Regions from separate parts of the Paenibacillus sp. FSL L8-0638 genome, predicted to be linked through region 1. Evidence: riboswitches for the same ligand, from Rfam matches in the RefSeq annotation. Region 1 holds a riboswitch; each other region holds the start of a gene.
What was found. Region 1 has a riboswitch for glycine ahead of gcvT (glycine cleavage system aminomethyltransferase GcvT). Riboswitches for the same ligand answer to the same signal wherever they lie in the genome.
Positions count from the first base shown of each region.

Region 1 (4,472 bases):
AAATTTCATGAATCCCGCCGAAAAAATGAATGATGACTGCGCCAGGAGCTGACGACTTCGCAGAGCCTTTACCGAACAGACAGTAGGCCAGCAAAATACCAAGCCCCGGCCCAGGGTTGGATTCCAGCATGAACAGTACGGATTTGCCTGTTCTTGCAGCTTCCTCCAACGCAATCGGACTCAATACTCCGTGATTCAGCGCGTTGTTTAAAAATAATACTTTTCCGGGCTCAATAATGAGGTTGACAAGCGGCAATAGCCCCGCGTTCACGAGGAACTGTACCCCTGCCGACAACACTTGACTGATCATTTGTACAACCGGGCCGATCGCCACATGGGCAAGCAGTGCTAGAATGGCACCGATAATCCCGGCCGAAAAATTATTGACCAGCATTTCAAAGCCTGATCTGACTTTGCCTTCAATGGCCTTGTCGAACTTCTTCAATATCCACGCAGCCAGCGGACCAGCTACCATCGCGCCCAGGAACATCGGGATATCGGCTCCTACTATGACACCCATCGTCATGATGGCACCGATCACACCTCCACGCTGTCCGTGAATCATCGTGCCCCCTGTATAACCGATCAGCAGCGGCAACAAATAATTTTTCATCGGATCAACCAACTGTGCAAAACCTTCGTTCGGGAACCATCCGGTCGGAATAAAGAGTGCCGTAATCAACCCCCACGCAATAAAGGCTCCCATATTGGGCATAACCATACCGCTAAGAAAACGGCCAAAACGCTGTACGGCGACACGAGTGCCTCCTTTTGAACTTGGCTTTGCGTCCAATGTACTCATATTCAAATCCTCCTTGTAGGTAAGCATCACTACCTTTTCTTAAAATTCATACTAAATGACAGCGCTATCTTCATCAACGAAATGAAAACGTACTTTCGTCATGAACGTTGATGACAACATTTAAATTTAAATTATCCGGGAAGATATTATACCTGCATAATTCTTCTTAATATGACCTGTAGCTATAGAAATTAGTCGAAAAACCGCGCTGGATTATGTATGATTCCTATATGGGGACAACCCTCTATATCAGAACAACACACGTAATTACGTTTGCAAAAAAAAGACAAAAAAATAGCCGCTACGTCAAATCATAGCGACTATTTTATACAAAAATCGAGCAAACTAACGATGCTCTTATTCAATTAAAAATCAATATAAAATTCCGAATAACACGCTATTATTTCATGCTGCATTGCTCTATTTATTACTCCGAAATCAACTGCTCATACTGATCCGCCGACAGTAGTTTGCCCAATGCTTCCTCCACATCTTTATCCATCTCTACTTCGACCATCCAACCTTTGTCATAAGGAGATTCATTCACTAGCTCAGGTGTACCTTCCAGCGCTTCATTCACTTTTAATATGGTTCCCGTCACCGGAGCAAAAAGGTCGGATACCGTCTTCACCGATTCAATCGTACCGATCTCCGCTCCCTGCTCAATCGTTACTCCCGCCTCAGGTAATTCTACAAAAACAATATCACCCAGTTGATGCTGTGCAAAGTCTGTAATACCAATCCGCACCGTTCCATTCTCTGTCCGCTGAACCCACTCATGTTCGTCTGTATACCAAAGTTGCTGCTTCACTTCACCCATTCTGTTCCCCTCACTTCCATATGAATAAAATCACATTTGCTCACCTGTATTAGACAGGTTAAGATTATGACAATAAGAACACTCATGTCAATAATACTAACAAAAATACTTCATATCACCTCCTATAGCGCTCTATATAAAAATATAATAATTTATAACAAACGCTTACATATCCTTATTTATATATTAAATGTTTGTTCTATTGTTTTTGATGACATTTTTATTGACATTTTGAATGAATTTGCGTATTAATGGGTTATAGCAAATACTTTGGGAAACACCCCGACAACTGCAAACGCGGATGAACGCAGAGGGAGAGACTGCCAAAAAGATTCGCATAGCTGTTGCCGCTTGTGAGACAGTTGTGCACGCGAATCGGATCAAGTTGTTATCTGCAAAGCCAGGTAATATACTGCTGATCCCGAAGGTAGCGCCGAAGGAGTAAGCCTGCATTGCAGGTGAATCTCTCAGGCAAAAGGACCTCTGCCGGACGCATCTCTGGAGAGCATTCGCTATTGGAGCGGATCACCCAAGAGGAAACCCGGTACATACCGGGGTAACTTTCTGGTATCAAGGACAGAGCTGAAAAAAGAGTATAGACTGCTGTCTATACGTTTTTTTCGGCCTGTCTTTTTTGTTTAGCCGATTAAACCGGATAGGAGTGGAAACATGACTAATTTGCGAAAAACACCGCTATATTCGTCCTACGAGACGCAGTCTGGGGTTCGTTGTATTGACTTTGGAGGCTGGGAGCTCCCCGTTCAGTTTAGCGGCATTCAAAAGGAGCATGAGGCCGTCCGGCAACGTGCGGGTTTATTCGATGTATCGCATATGGGTGAGTTTTTGGTTGAAGGCAAAGAGGCCGAAGCTTTTCTACAAAGGGTGACCACGAATGATGTCAGCCAGTTGGAACCAGGTCAGGCACAATATTCACTCCTGTGTTACCCCGATGGAGGTGTAGTAGACGACCTGCTTGTTTACTGCAAAGGACCGGAGCGCTACATGCTCGTTGTGAACGCCTCCAACATTGATAAGGATTGGGATTGGTTACTTCGTCATGTGCCTGCATCCGTTCACATGGAGAATGTGTCTGATGCAATAGCATTGCTGGCATTGCAGGGACCGGAAGCAGCACGTATTGCCGCAGCCGTGGCAGATACGGATATTACGAATCTGGCATCTTTCCACTTTCATGAGAACGTGCCATTGTTCGGAGCAAAAGCACTCGTCTCACGAACCGGATATACGGGCGAAGACGGTTTTGAATTTTACGTACCTGCCGCGGAAGCACCCGCCGTATGGGAGGGTTTGCTTCGTTCCGGTGAGTCGTATGGGCTGATTCCCGCTGGACTTGGTGCTCGGGATACACTACGCTTTGAGGCACGGTTGCCGCTATACGGGCAGGAGTTATCTGCCACGATTTCACCACTCGAAGCCGGTCTAGGATTCTTCGTCAAGCTGAATAAAGGAGATTTTATCGGTAGAGAAGCACTTCAGCGTCAAAAAGAACAAGGGGTTCCTCGTAAATTGATCGGGCTAGAAATGATGGACCGCGGTATCCCACGCGCCCATTATCCGGTATTCGCAGAAGGACAACACATCGGTGAGGTCACAACGGGGACTCAGTCGCCCTCCTTGAAGCGTAATCTGGGCCTCGCCTTGGTGGACAGTCGTTTTAGCGCCCTCTCCACACCGCTGGAGGTTGAGATTCGTGGCAAACGCCTGCGTGCCGAGGTGGTGGCAGCCCCCTTTTATAAGCGCCCACGCTGATCTTAAACTCTTTTCATTTCTATAAAGCAAACATGTCAGATATGAACTTCCGGGTTTCTCATCTCACACTTTTTTATTAGCTCATTTACGGATTTAAAATTTTGCTTTTCGAAAGGAGTCAGAACCTATGAAGCAGCATCGTTATCTCCCTATGACTGAACAGGATCAAACCGAAATGCTGCGTGTGGTCGGTGTATCATCCATTGATGATTTGTTCAGTGACATTCCAGAGGCCATTCGATATCAAGGGGAACTCCCTCTTTCTTCTCGACTCGATGAGAAAGCCTTGACCCGCCACTTGGCCGATCTGGCCGGACACAACGCCAATACAGACACACATGCCAGCTTCCTTGGCGCAGGAATTTATGATCATCATATTCCGTCCGTCATCCAGCACATCATTTCACGCTCGGAATTCTATACAGCCTACACCCCCTATCAGCCGGAAGTAAGCCAAGGCGAGCTACAAGCCATTTTCGAATTTCAGTCGTATATTTGCGAATTGACGGGCATGGCTGTAGCTAATGCCAGCATGTACGACGGAGCGACTGCACTGGCGGAAGCAGGCTCACTGTCCGCCGCAGCTACCCGCCGTAAACAGCTTATCGTATCAAGGTCCGTCCATCCGGAGGCACGTCAGGTATTGGCAGCCTATGCACGCGGATTGGATTTGGACATCGTGGAGATCGGCTGTTCGGACGGCGTAACGGATGCTGATGCGTTAGCGGCGGCCGTATCGGAACAGACCGCGGCTGTTTTGGTCCAAAGCCCCAACTTTTTCGGAGCCGTGGAAAACCTGAAGCCGATGGCTGATCTCATCCATGCGTACAAAGGTCTTTTGGTCGTCAGTGCCAACCCACTGGCACTTGGCTTGCTGGAGACACCCGGCAAACAGGGCGCGGATATTGTGGTAGGAGACGCGCAGCCACTTGGCATCTCCTCTTCTCTCGGCGGTCCGACCTGTGGATACTTTGCCGTTTCTCAGGCACATATGCGCCGTATCCCCGGCCGTATTGTGGGTCAGACCACTGATCGCAATGGTAAACGCGGCTTCGTGCTGACCTTGCAAGCGCGGGAACA
Region 1 covers NZ_CP151960.1:4,344,166-4,348,637, forward strand. Annotated here, with positions in the region: gene MKY35_RS19360 (PTS mannitol transporter subunit IICB) at 1-802, opposite strand, end outside; gene gcvH (glycine cleavage system protein GcvH) at 1,230-1,622, opposite strand; glycine riboswitch at 1,924-2,115, shown strand; gene gcvT (glycine cleavage system aminomethyltransferase GcvT) at 2,292-3,392, shown strand; gene gcvPA (aminomethyl-transferring glycine dehydrogenase subunit GcvPA) at 3,520-4,472, shown strand, end outside.

Region 2 (4,472 bases), 220 kb from region 1:
TGCACCAAAGCCATCGCAGCAGGGGCTGAATATGACGGCGATGTGTGGGATATTATCAACAAAAAGCACATGCCTACCCAGGCTCTGCCATTCGGTACCATCCTCACACTCGCCGCTACCGGTTCAGAAATGAATCCAGATTCTGTTATCACCAACTGGGAAACAAACGAAAAATACGTATGGGGCAGCGCGGTGACGCATCCGAAATTCTCAATTCTGGACCCAAAAAACACCTTCTCTGTGCCACGTGATCAGACGGTATATGGCATGGTGGATATGATGAGCCATGTATTTGAACAGTATTTTCACAATGTAAAAAATACACCGTTGCAAGATCGTATGTGCTTTTCCGTGCTGCAAACCGTAATCGAAACTGCACCTAAGCTGTTGGAGGATTTGCACAACTACGAGCATCGCGAAACGATTTTATATGCCGGAACGATTGCTCTTAACGGAACACTGCAAATGGGCTACTTCGGGGACTGGGCTTCGCATACGATTGAACATGCATTATCTGCTGTATATGATATTCCTCATGCTGGCGGTCTGGCGATCCTATTCCCCAACTGGATGAGACATACGGTGGATCAGGATGCTGCACGCATGAAACGGCTGATGCTCAGCATGTTTGACTTAGACACCGTAGATAAAACAGATAGAGAAATCGCTTTGGAGGGTATTGACCGTCTTAGTGCATTCTGGACAAGTCTCGGTGCCCCTTCCACCCTGGCCGATTACAATATTAATGATGAGCAATTGGAAAAAATCGCAACCATTGCAGCCCGTGAAATGGAATATGGAGGCTTCGGTAATTATAAAAAGCTGAATCAAGAAGATATTTTAGCTATTTTACGCGCATCGTTATAACAATTAAAAGGGAGTGTCCTCAAGCCTGTGATGGCTGAGGGCACTCCCTTTTGAAATTTATGAATTAACCGTGTGTCCCTTTTCTTCTACTTGGATAGCTGCCCCTACACTGGCACCTGCAAGAATGCCCTTTTTCTTACTAGAATTCAGAGAATCCATATAGGTTCGGGTTTCTGCAACGACAATTCCTGATAAGCCGAGCAGTGCAATCAGGTTCGGGAAAGCCATCATTGCGTTAAAGATATCTGCCAGCAGCCAAATCGCATCCAGTTTAATGAACGCGCCCCCGCCAACGAGTAGAATGAACAGATAACGGTATGGCTTAATCCACTTGACGCCAAGTAAGTATTCAACACAGCGTTCCCCGTAATAGTTCCAGCCGAGCATGGTGGTGAACGCGAACATAATCAGAATAATTGTGAGCAGTTCTGCCCCCAGCGGGAATGCGCTGGAAAATGCTTGCTGAGTCATCAGGCCCGCATCGGTAGGCCCGCTCCATACACCGCTAACCAGTAGCGTCAACCCGGTCATCACACAAATAACCATCGTATCAATAAACACGCCTGTCATGGAAATCAGCCCTTGCTCCGCAGGCCATTTGGTTTTGGCAGCTGCGGCTGCAATCGGTGCGCTCCCCAATCCGGCCTCATTGGCAAAAATACCTCTGGCTACCCCACTTCGCATCGCCAGCATAATCGTAGCTCCGGCAAATCCGCCCGTTGCAGATGTAGTTGAAAATGCCGAATGGAGCACCAGCGCAATTGCGGCAGGAAGCTGGTCAGCAAACCGAATCAGTACGATGAGACAGATCAGTACGTACAAGCCTGTTTTAAAAGGAACGACCTTCGTCGATACCTTGGCAATGCTTTTGAGTCCTCCAATAGTAACCAGTCCAGTAAGGATAGCTATAATCAATGCCGTTACAATGGGCGGAACGCCAAAACTGTTTTCCGTCGAAGATACAATCGCTTTGACCTGCGGAAACGTTCCAATCCCGAACAACGCTACCAGCATGCCCGAAAAAGCAAACAGCATCGCCAGCGGTTTAAAACGACGTCCTAGACCTTTCTCAATATAATACATCGGGCCGCCGGAAAATTGTCCATTCCGATCCTTCACCCGGTATTTTACTGCAAGTACACCTTCCGCATATTTCGTCGCCATCCCAAAAAAGGCTGCAACGACCATCCAGAACAAGGCACCCGGCCCGCCCAGCTTAATGGCTGTCGCTACGCCGACAATACTTCCTGTGCCAACTGTAGCCGCTAGCGCCGTACTCAAAGCCGCAAAACTACTTACATCCCCGCTGCCTTCATTCGGGGCCTTACCGATCAGCTTGATCGCCAGGGGCAGGCGGAATACCTGCAACATTTTCAGACGTATGGTCAGCCACAACCCCGTTCCCATGACAAGAATGATGAGAGGCGCCCCCCATATCCAACTGCTAATCGCTTCTAACACATGTACCAAATTCATTTCAACCCGCTCCTCCAGCATATTAGAAAACAAAAAAGAGTCAAATCAGCTGATTCGACTCCTGGAGAGGTTAAAGGCACGAAAAAATACAACCATCATGTGCAGGTTTCTGCCTCTAATAGCTCATAAAAAAGCCTAGGGCATTCCCTGTCACAGGTTATTCGCGTCTCTGTCCTTTTGCCTGAGAGTTTAAGCAGATGTTCTCTGCGGTGCACCTTCGGCGCCCAATTAAGGGTCTCTCCAGAGTTCTGTCCGTTTACGGTCCCCGCTTGTGGCTGTAAACAGCCTAAGCACCTGAGAGTTTTGCCCCTTCGGTCGGAACTTTCGTTCCATCTCCCGCAAACATCAACCAGACATATGAAATTTTTATTCATTATACAGAAAACTTTCAGCTTATTACAAGTGAAAAGTTTGTGAAGCCCTCTGAAATATTATTATTGAGTCTATCAAAAAAGCGGGTACAGCAGATCGCATCCTTAGGATGTCCTCTGCTATACCCGCCCGAGACGATATGAAATTACAATTCTTCACCATTGGTTGCTATCACATTTTTATACCAGTTAAAAGAGTCTTTTTTGGAGCGTTTGAGCGTTCCGTTTCCGTCATCATCCAGATCAACGTAAATAAATCCGTAGCGCTTGGACATTTCGGAAGTAGACATGCTCACGAGGTCGATAGGGCCCCAGCTGGTGTAACCAATCAGATCAACACCGTCGGCAATCGCTTCCTTCATTTGGGCAATATGCTGACGCAAGTAATCAATGCGATATGTGTCATGCACAGAGCCATCTTCCTCCACCTTATCATATGCACCCAAGCCATTTTCCACGATGAACAGCGGCTTTTGATAGCGATCATAAAACGTATTCAGTGTAACACGCAGGCCGATCGGATCGATCTGCCATCCCCAGTCGGAGGACTGCAGATACGGGTTTTTCACGCCACCAATCAGGTTTCCTGCTGCTTTCTCGCCTTCTGGACCTGCCGATACATCGTCATGGTATAAAGACCTCTTTCCGTATATAAGATTTTTACTTTGGCCTAAGTAATCCCATCAAATGCTGCAAATGTGAATCCATACCTAACGGTAACCGTTCTCCTTTGAAATGCATTGACAGATGCTTTAAAATAGACGTAATGCCCTCATAAGCATCCTAATCGTTGTAACGCGTTTCATGTCAAGTATTTTTTCTTATGTGAGGAGAAGCTCCATGTCGAATCTTGATCAAATTGCAAAACTGGCGGGCTTTTCTAAGGCTACGGTATCCAGAGTATTAAATCAGTCCCCCCATGTCAGTCATGAAACAAGAGCTAAGATTTTGAAAATCATGCAGGAATTAGATTATGTTCCTAATCGGAATGCCATTTCCCTATCCAAGGGTCAGACGCTTCAGATTGGTATCATCACTTCAACGATTAATGAAATTGTTCTTGCTTTTCTGGACAGCTTTGTAGAAATCGCCGGACAATATGAATTCCAGACCATTATTTATACTTCGGGAGAAGACAAAAAGAAAGAGCTTCAAGCTTTTGAAGATTTAAAAAGAAAAAGAGTCGACGCGCTGGTCATCATTTCCTGCGTGAATGACACTGATTTTTTGAGTACCTATTGTAAATATGGCCCAATCGTGGCCTGGCAACGAATGGAGCATACCGATATTCGCTCCGTGGCAATGGATCAATATGAAGGTTACATGCTAGCACTAAAGCATTTGATACAAAAAGGCTATACTCGTATAGCCAATGCTTTTGGCCGTCCGAGCAGCATCAATACCCATAGCAGACAACGAGCCTATGAACAGATCATGAGTGAGCACAATCTGCCAGTGTTGCAACACTGGAATCACTCTTCAATTTATAATATCCGTGATGGCGAACAGGTCGTACGGGATTTGTTACAGCATCGGGGGGAATTCCCAGAGGCTATTTTATGTGCTAACGATTATGTAGCCGTGGGCATTCTCTGCGAAGCACGCAGACAACGGCTGAACGTACCGGGAGATCTGGCGATTGTTGGGTTTGATAACACGGAGCTGTCGCATACGTTGGGGATTACAACGATTCAAAATCCCATCATGGCTCAAGCACAAAATGCCTTTTTCATGCTTTCCCCCCAGCTGATTGGACGC
Region 2 covers NZ_CP151960.1:4,561,945-4,566,416, forward strand. Annotated here, with positions in the region: gene MKY35_RS20185 (iron-containing alcohol dehydrogenase) at 1-867, shown strand, start outside; gene MKY35_RS20190 (sodium:alanine symporter family protein) at 925-2,343, opposite strand; glycine riboswitch at 2,503-2,597, opposite strand; glycine riboswitch at 2,616-2,692, opposite strand; partial or broken gene MKY35_RS20195 (family 1 glycosylhydrolase) at 2,861-3,310, opposite strand; gene MKY35_RS20200 (LacI family DNA-binding transcriptional regulator) at 3,555-4,472, shown strand, end outside.
Region 2: linked by a shared signal. The riboswitch ahead of MKY35_RS20190 (sodium:alanine symporter family protein) and the one ahead of gcvT (glycine cleavage system aminomethyltransferase GcvT) in region 1 are both predicted to bind glycine.

Region 3 (4,472 bases), 2.0 Mb from region 1:
ATTTGAAGGCAGGACAGCTGGCTAAGGTTACGGCTACAGCCACGTATAAGGATGAGTCGGAGAAGGATGTTTCCAAACCGGCTGTCTGGTCCTCGTCCAGAATTATTGTGGCGACCGTCAAAGACGGTAACATTAAGGCACAGGGCAAGGGCAAAGCAGTAATTACTGTGAAATATGCAGGTAAAATGACGAAGATACAGGTAACCGTTCAGTAATCTGTAACCCGACTAAAAAGAAAAAGAGCAAGCATACGTCCAGCGACGATATGCTTGCTCTTTTCTTTATAAGGGCGAATTCTCTTTCCCTAGGACAATGTAGGGGGGAGGTAGTCGCCTTGTTTTATAGAGGTAAAGTAATTGGTTTAAAGCTTAGAAATTACGACTTATTCTTCTTGATTGATGCGTTGCGTGTAAGTGATTCGGTCAAACGCTTGCCGGTCGGCGTCTGAGCCAAGCCGCCTTTGGCGGTCTCGCGGTGCTTCGACGGCATCGCGCTGCCGACTTCAAGCATCACGTCAATGACTTCGTCAGACGGAATAGCGCTGCGCACACCCGCCAAAGCCATGTCCGCTGCGGCAAGCGCAGTCACGGCTCCCAGGCCGTTGCGCACGATGCACGGAATCTCCACGAGTCCGGCGACGGGGTCGCAGATTAGGCCGAGCGTGTTCTTAAGAGCGAGGCCTACGGCGTGAACAGCCTGTTCAGGCGTACCACCGCGCAGCTCGACCATAGCACCAGCGGCCATCCCGATGGCTGAGCCAATCTCAGCCTGACAGCCTCCCTCCGCGCCAGAAATGAAAGAGTTGTTGGCGATCACGTAGCCAATGGCTCCAGCGGCGAACAGGCCGTTCACCATATGCTCATCATCCCAGCCGAACCGCTCCTGTGCACTGATGAACACACCAGGGATAACCCCACATGAGCCTGCGGTAGGCGTGGCGACAATGCGACCCATGGATGCATTAACCTCCGACACGGAGAGGGCATAAGCCATGGCGAGCGCGGAGGCATCACCGGAGCAGGTTTCCCCTGACCGCAGATACTCCGCTAGGCGCTTGCCGTCTCCGCCCGTCAATCCACTGCGGGATACGGTGTCTTGTGTCTGACCGCGATGAACGGCTTCCTTCATGACTTCATAATAATCAGACATTTGGCGAAAGATTTCTTCCTCCGTTGTATTCGTTTCTTGTACCTGCTCTTGAATCATCAAGCGGCCAATCGTGGTGGATTCTTCAGCGCATAAAGCGCTGATTTCATGCAGATGGCTAAACCGCATCGGATTCAGCTCCTTTTTTCAAATTAATCATCTTAATTTCATACATATGAGGTAAAGAACGCAGTTCTGAAATCAGTTCAGCTGGAGCAGAACTGTCCGTTTCAATGGCGGTGAGTGCTTCACCATCCCGGCCTTTGCGATCTACGTGCATATAGGCAATGTTAATGTGGGCCGCGCCCAGCGCTGAAGTTATTGCGCCCAATGTACCGGGCTTATCCGAGTGGAGAAGCACCAGCGTAGGCAGCTCCCCGGTCAGATTGACCCGGAATTCGTTGAGTTGCTGGACATGGATGCTGCCGCCGCCGATGGAGGAGCCCAGCAGTGTGCGCTGATCCTCGCCCTTCCACAACTCGAAACAGACGGTGTTCGGATGAGGAGCGGGGAGTCCACTGACGGCGAATTCCACGGCCATCCCGGCTTGCTCAGCCCATTGCTCGGCATCCGGAATCCGATGATCGTCCGTATCGTAATTAAGCAGTCCTGCGATGAGCGCCAGATCTGTACCGTGTCCTTTATACGTATCGGCAAAGGAGCCGTACAGTGTCATACGGGCACGGTCAGGCTGCGCCCCGAGCCAGTGCCGGGCAACGCGTGCTAGTCGCACCGCGCCTGCGGTGTGTGAACTGGAAGGTCCGGTCATGGCCGGGCCGATAATAGAAAATACATCTTTGAAACGCATGGTGTGGCCCCCTGTATGTTCTAATACTATACTATATGGTATTTCCGCGTCTTTGCGCGGTTATGACGGTTCCTAATGCTGACGCACAATGTGAGCACAAAAAAGGACAGGATAAGGAAGTTTCCCTTATCTCTGTCCTCGTTACCTGAGAGTTTCGTGCGGTGTTCTTACCGCCTTACCCCTTGGGTGGCTTGCGCTCTCTCCAGAGTTGCGTCAGATGACGATACATGGACCTGAGAGATTATCCGCCAGCCGGGTGCTGGCGTCTTGCTCCTTCGGTGCCGCCAGAGTGTAAGCCCCCTGGACAGACTCTCCCGTCATCTTCATTCGCGTATACCGTTCTACATGTCTTTCTTAGCGTAATGTATGACGTGCTCGGTGTCAATCACAGGGTTTAATTTTTACATAAACAGGTGCATTTCCAATAAAAAAGATTAAAGTTTACATAATTATGGATGAAATCAGGAAGGAATTAGAAGATTGGCGGCTAATCTGATAGAGGACAAGTACATTTATGGAAATCATAGGAGGGATATTGACGTATGGTAAAAGGCTTGCGGTTCACAGGTTCACGCTTAAAAGGGATGCTGCATCTAGCAGCGATCGCATCACTGCTGATCGGGATCTTCGTTCCGTTCGGTCAGGTCAAGGCAGAGGGAGCATTGACAGTAGCCGAAGCACTTCAGGGCCAAAGCAGTGGAGGTACGGTGACGGTAGAAGGTTATATCGTCGGACATGCTACCGGATCGAAAACGGCTAACTTTTCTTCTCCGTTTGCGAATGATTTTAACGTACTGATTGCTGACCAGGCTAATGAACGTAGCACTTCTAATCTATTGGATGTACAGCTGACATCCGCGTACAGAGGGCAATTTGGACTGTCAGGCCATCCTGAGCTGATCGGCAGCAAAATTCGTGTGACGGGTACACTTGGCGCCTACAATAATTTTGGTGGAGTGAAAAGCCCAAGCGCTGTTGAACTGGTGAGCGGAAGCGAGCCGGGGGAACCAGGTGAACCTGGCAACCCGGGTCAACCTGGTGCTACACTGCCGGATGGAAAAGGCAAAAAGGTGCTGTTCGATAATACGCACGCACAGACCGCTGGTGCAGCAGATTGGGTCATTGAAGGCGCCTTCTCCGACTTTGCCAATGGACTGCGTAATGTAGGCTTTACGGTAGACCCATTAAATCGTCCTATTCCTTTTACTTATGGAGAGCAGGCCATAACATATGATAAGCTGCGCCAATATGATGTGTTCATTATTGGTGAAGCGAATGTTGCCTTTAAGGCATCCGAGCAGGCTGCCCTGCTGCAATACGTGAATAGCGGAGGGAGCGTCTTCTTCATCTCCGATCATTATAATGCAGATCGTAACAAAAACCGTTGGGATTCCTCCGAGGTTATGAATGGCTACCGTCGTGGAGCCTATACTAATCCGGCCAAAGGCATGACTGCAGAAGAAGCTGCATCACCGGCAATGCAAGGATTAACAAGCTCCGATTGGCTGGCGGCCAACTTTGGCGTTCGTTTCCGTTACAATGCGCTCGGTGATGTGAATGCTACCGACATTGTAGCCGCAGATCAATCTTTCGGTATTACCAAGGGTGTGCGCTCGATTGCCATGCATGCAGGATCTACGCTGGCTATTATTGATCCCACCAAGGCTAAAGGCATTGCTTATATCCCTTCAGGCACGAAAAAATGGGGGAATGCGGTAGATCAGGGTGTTTATAACGGCGGGGGCCGTGCGGAAGGACCTTATGCCGCTATCTCCAAGGTAGGCCAAGGCAAGGCGGCATTCATCGGTGATTCTTCCCCTGTAGAAGATGCTACACCGAAATATGTGCGTGAGGAAAACGGACAGTCGAAGAAGACATATGATGGCTTCAAAGAAGTGGATGATTCCACCTTCCTGGTGCAAACGGTTCAATGGCTTGCATGGAAGCAGGACTACACGAAATTGTCTGATGTGGCAGGTTTGACTCTGGATCAACCAACGAAGCTTCTGCCATTCGAGGAACCAGCGGCTTCCACGGAACCGCAACCTGAGCCTTGGTCTGCTCCGGCAGCAGGCTACAAATGGTACGATCCTAGAACATTCAAGTCTGGCTCCTATGGAGCGGCTTCGTAAATTATATTGTCAGGAGCTCAATGTGAGCTTGGGTTAGTTAGTCGTTTGATCCCTGCTGAGGGATCAGGCGACTTTTTTTGTGATGAAAATTAACCTGTGGTTGGTTATTTCATTACATTTTGTGCCAGAAAGGCCGCACTATTGCTGGATCATTGATTTTTTAAATGATGTTGATAGCATAATCTTAATTGATATATCCATATACTGGTGATAGGATGTATTCAAATTATTCCGACAAAAACAGTATGTAATGTTCATGAGAGGTTTTAAACATCAAACATGGTGAGAATAAGCGAGACAAGACCATGGAGAATGGAGGAAGCGCGCATTGAATACCGAACCCGTGTTGGAAATTAAAGGATTATCCGTATCTTTTCGCATCCAGG
Region 3 covers NZ_CP151960.1:430,512-434,983, forward strand. Annotated here, with positions in the region: gene MKY35_RS01905 (Ig-like domain-containing protein) at 1-215, shown strand, start outside; gene sdaAA (L-serine ammonia-lyase, iron-sulfur-dependent, subunit alpha) at 376-1,275, opposite strand; gene sdaAB (L-serine ammonia-lyase, iron-sulfur-dependent subunit beta) at 1,265-1,954, opposite strand; glycine riboswitch at 2,077-2,170, opposite strand; gene MKY35_RS01920 (DUF6359 domain-containing protein) at 2,497-4,086, shown strand; gene MKY35_RS01925 (ABC transporter ATP-binding protein) at 4,415-4,472, shown strand, end outside.
Region 3: linked by a shared signal. The riboswitch ahead of sdaAB (L-serine ammonia-lyase, iron-sulfur-dependent subunit beta) and the one ahead of gcvT (glycine cleavage system aminomethyltransferase GcvT) in region 1 are both predicted to bind glycine.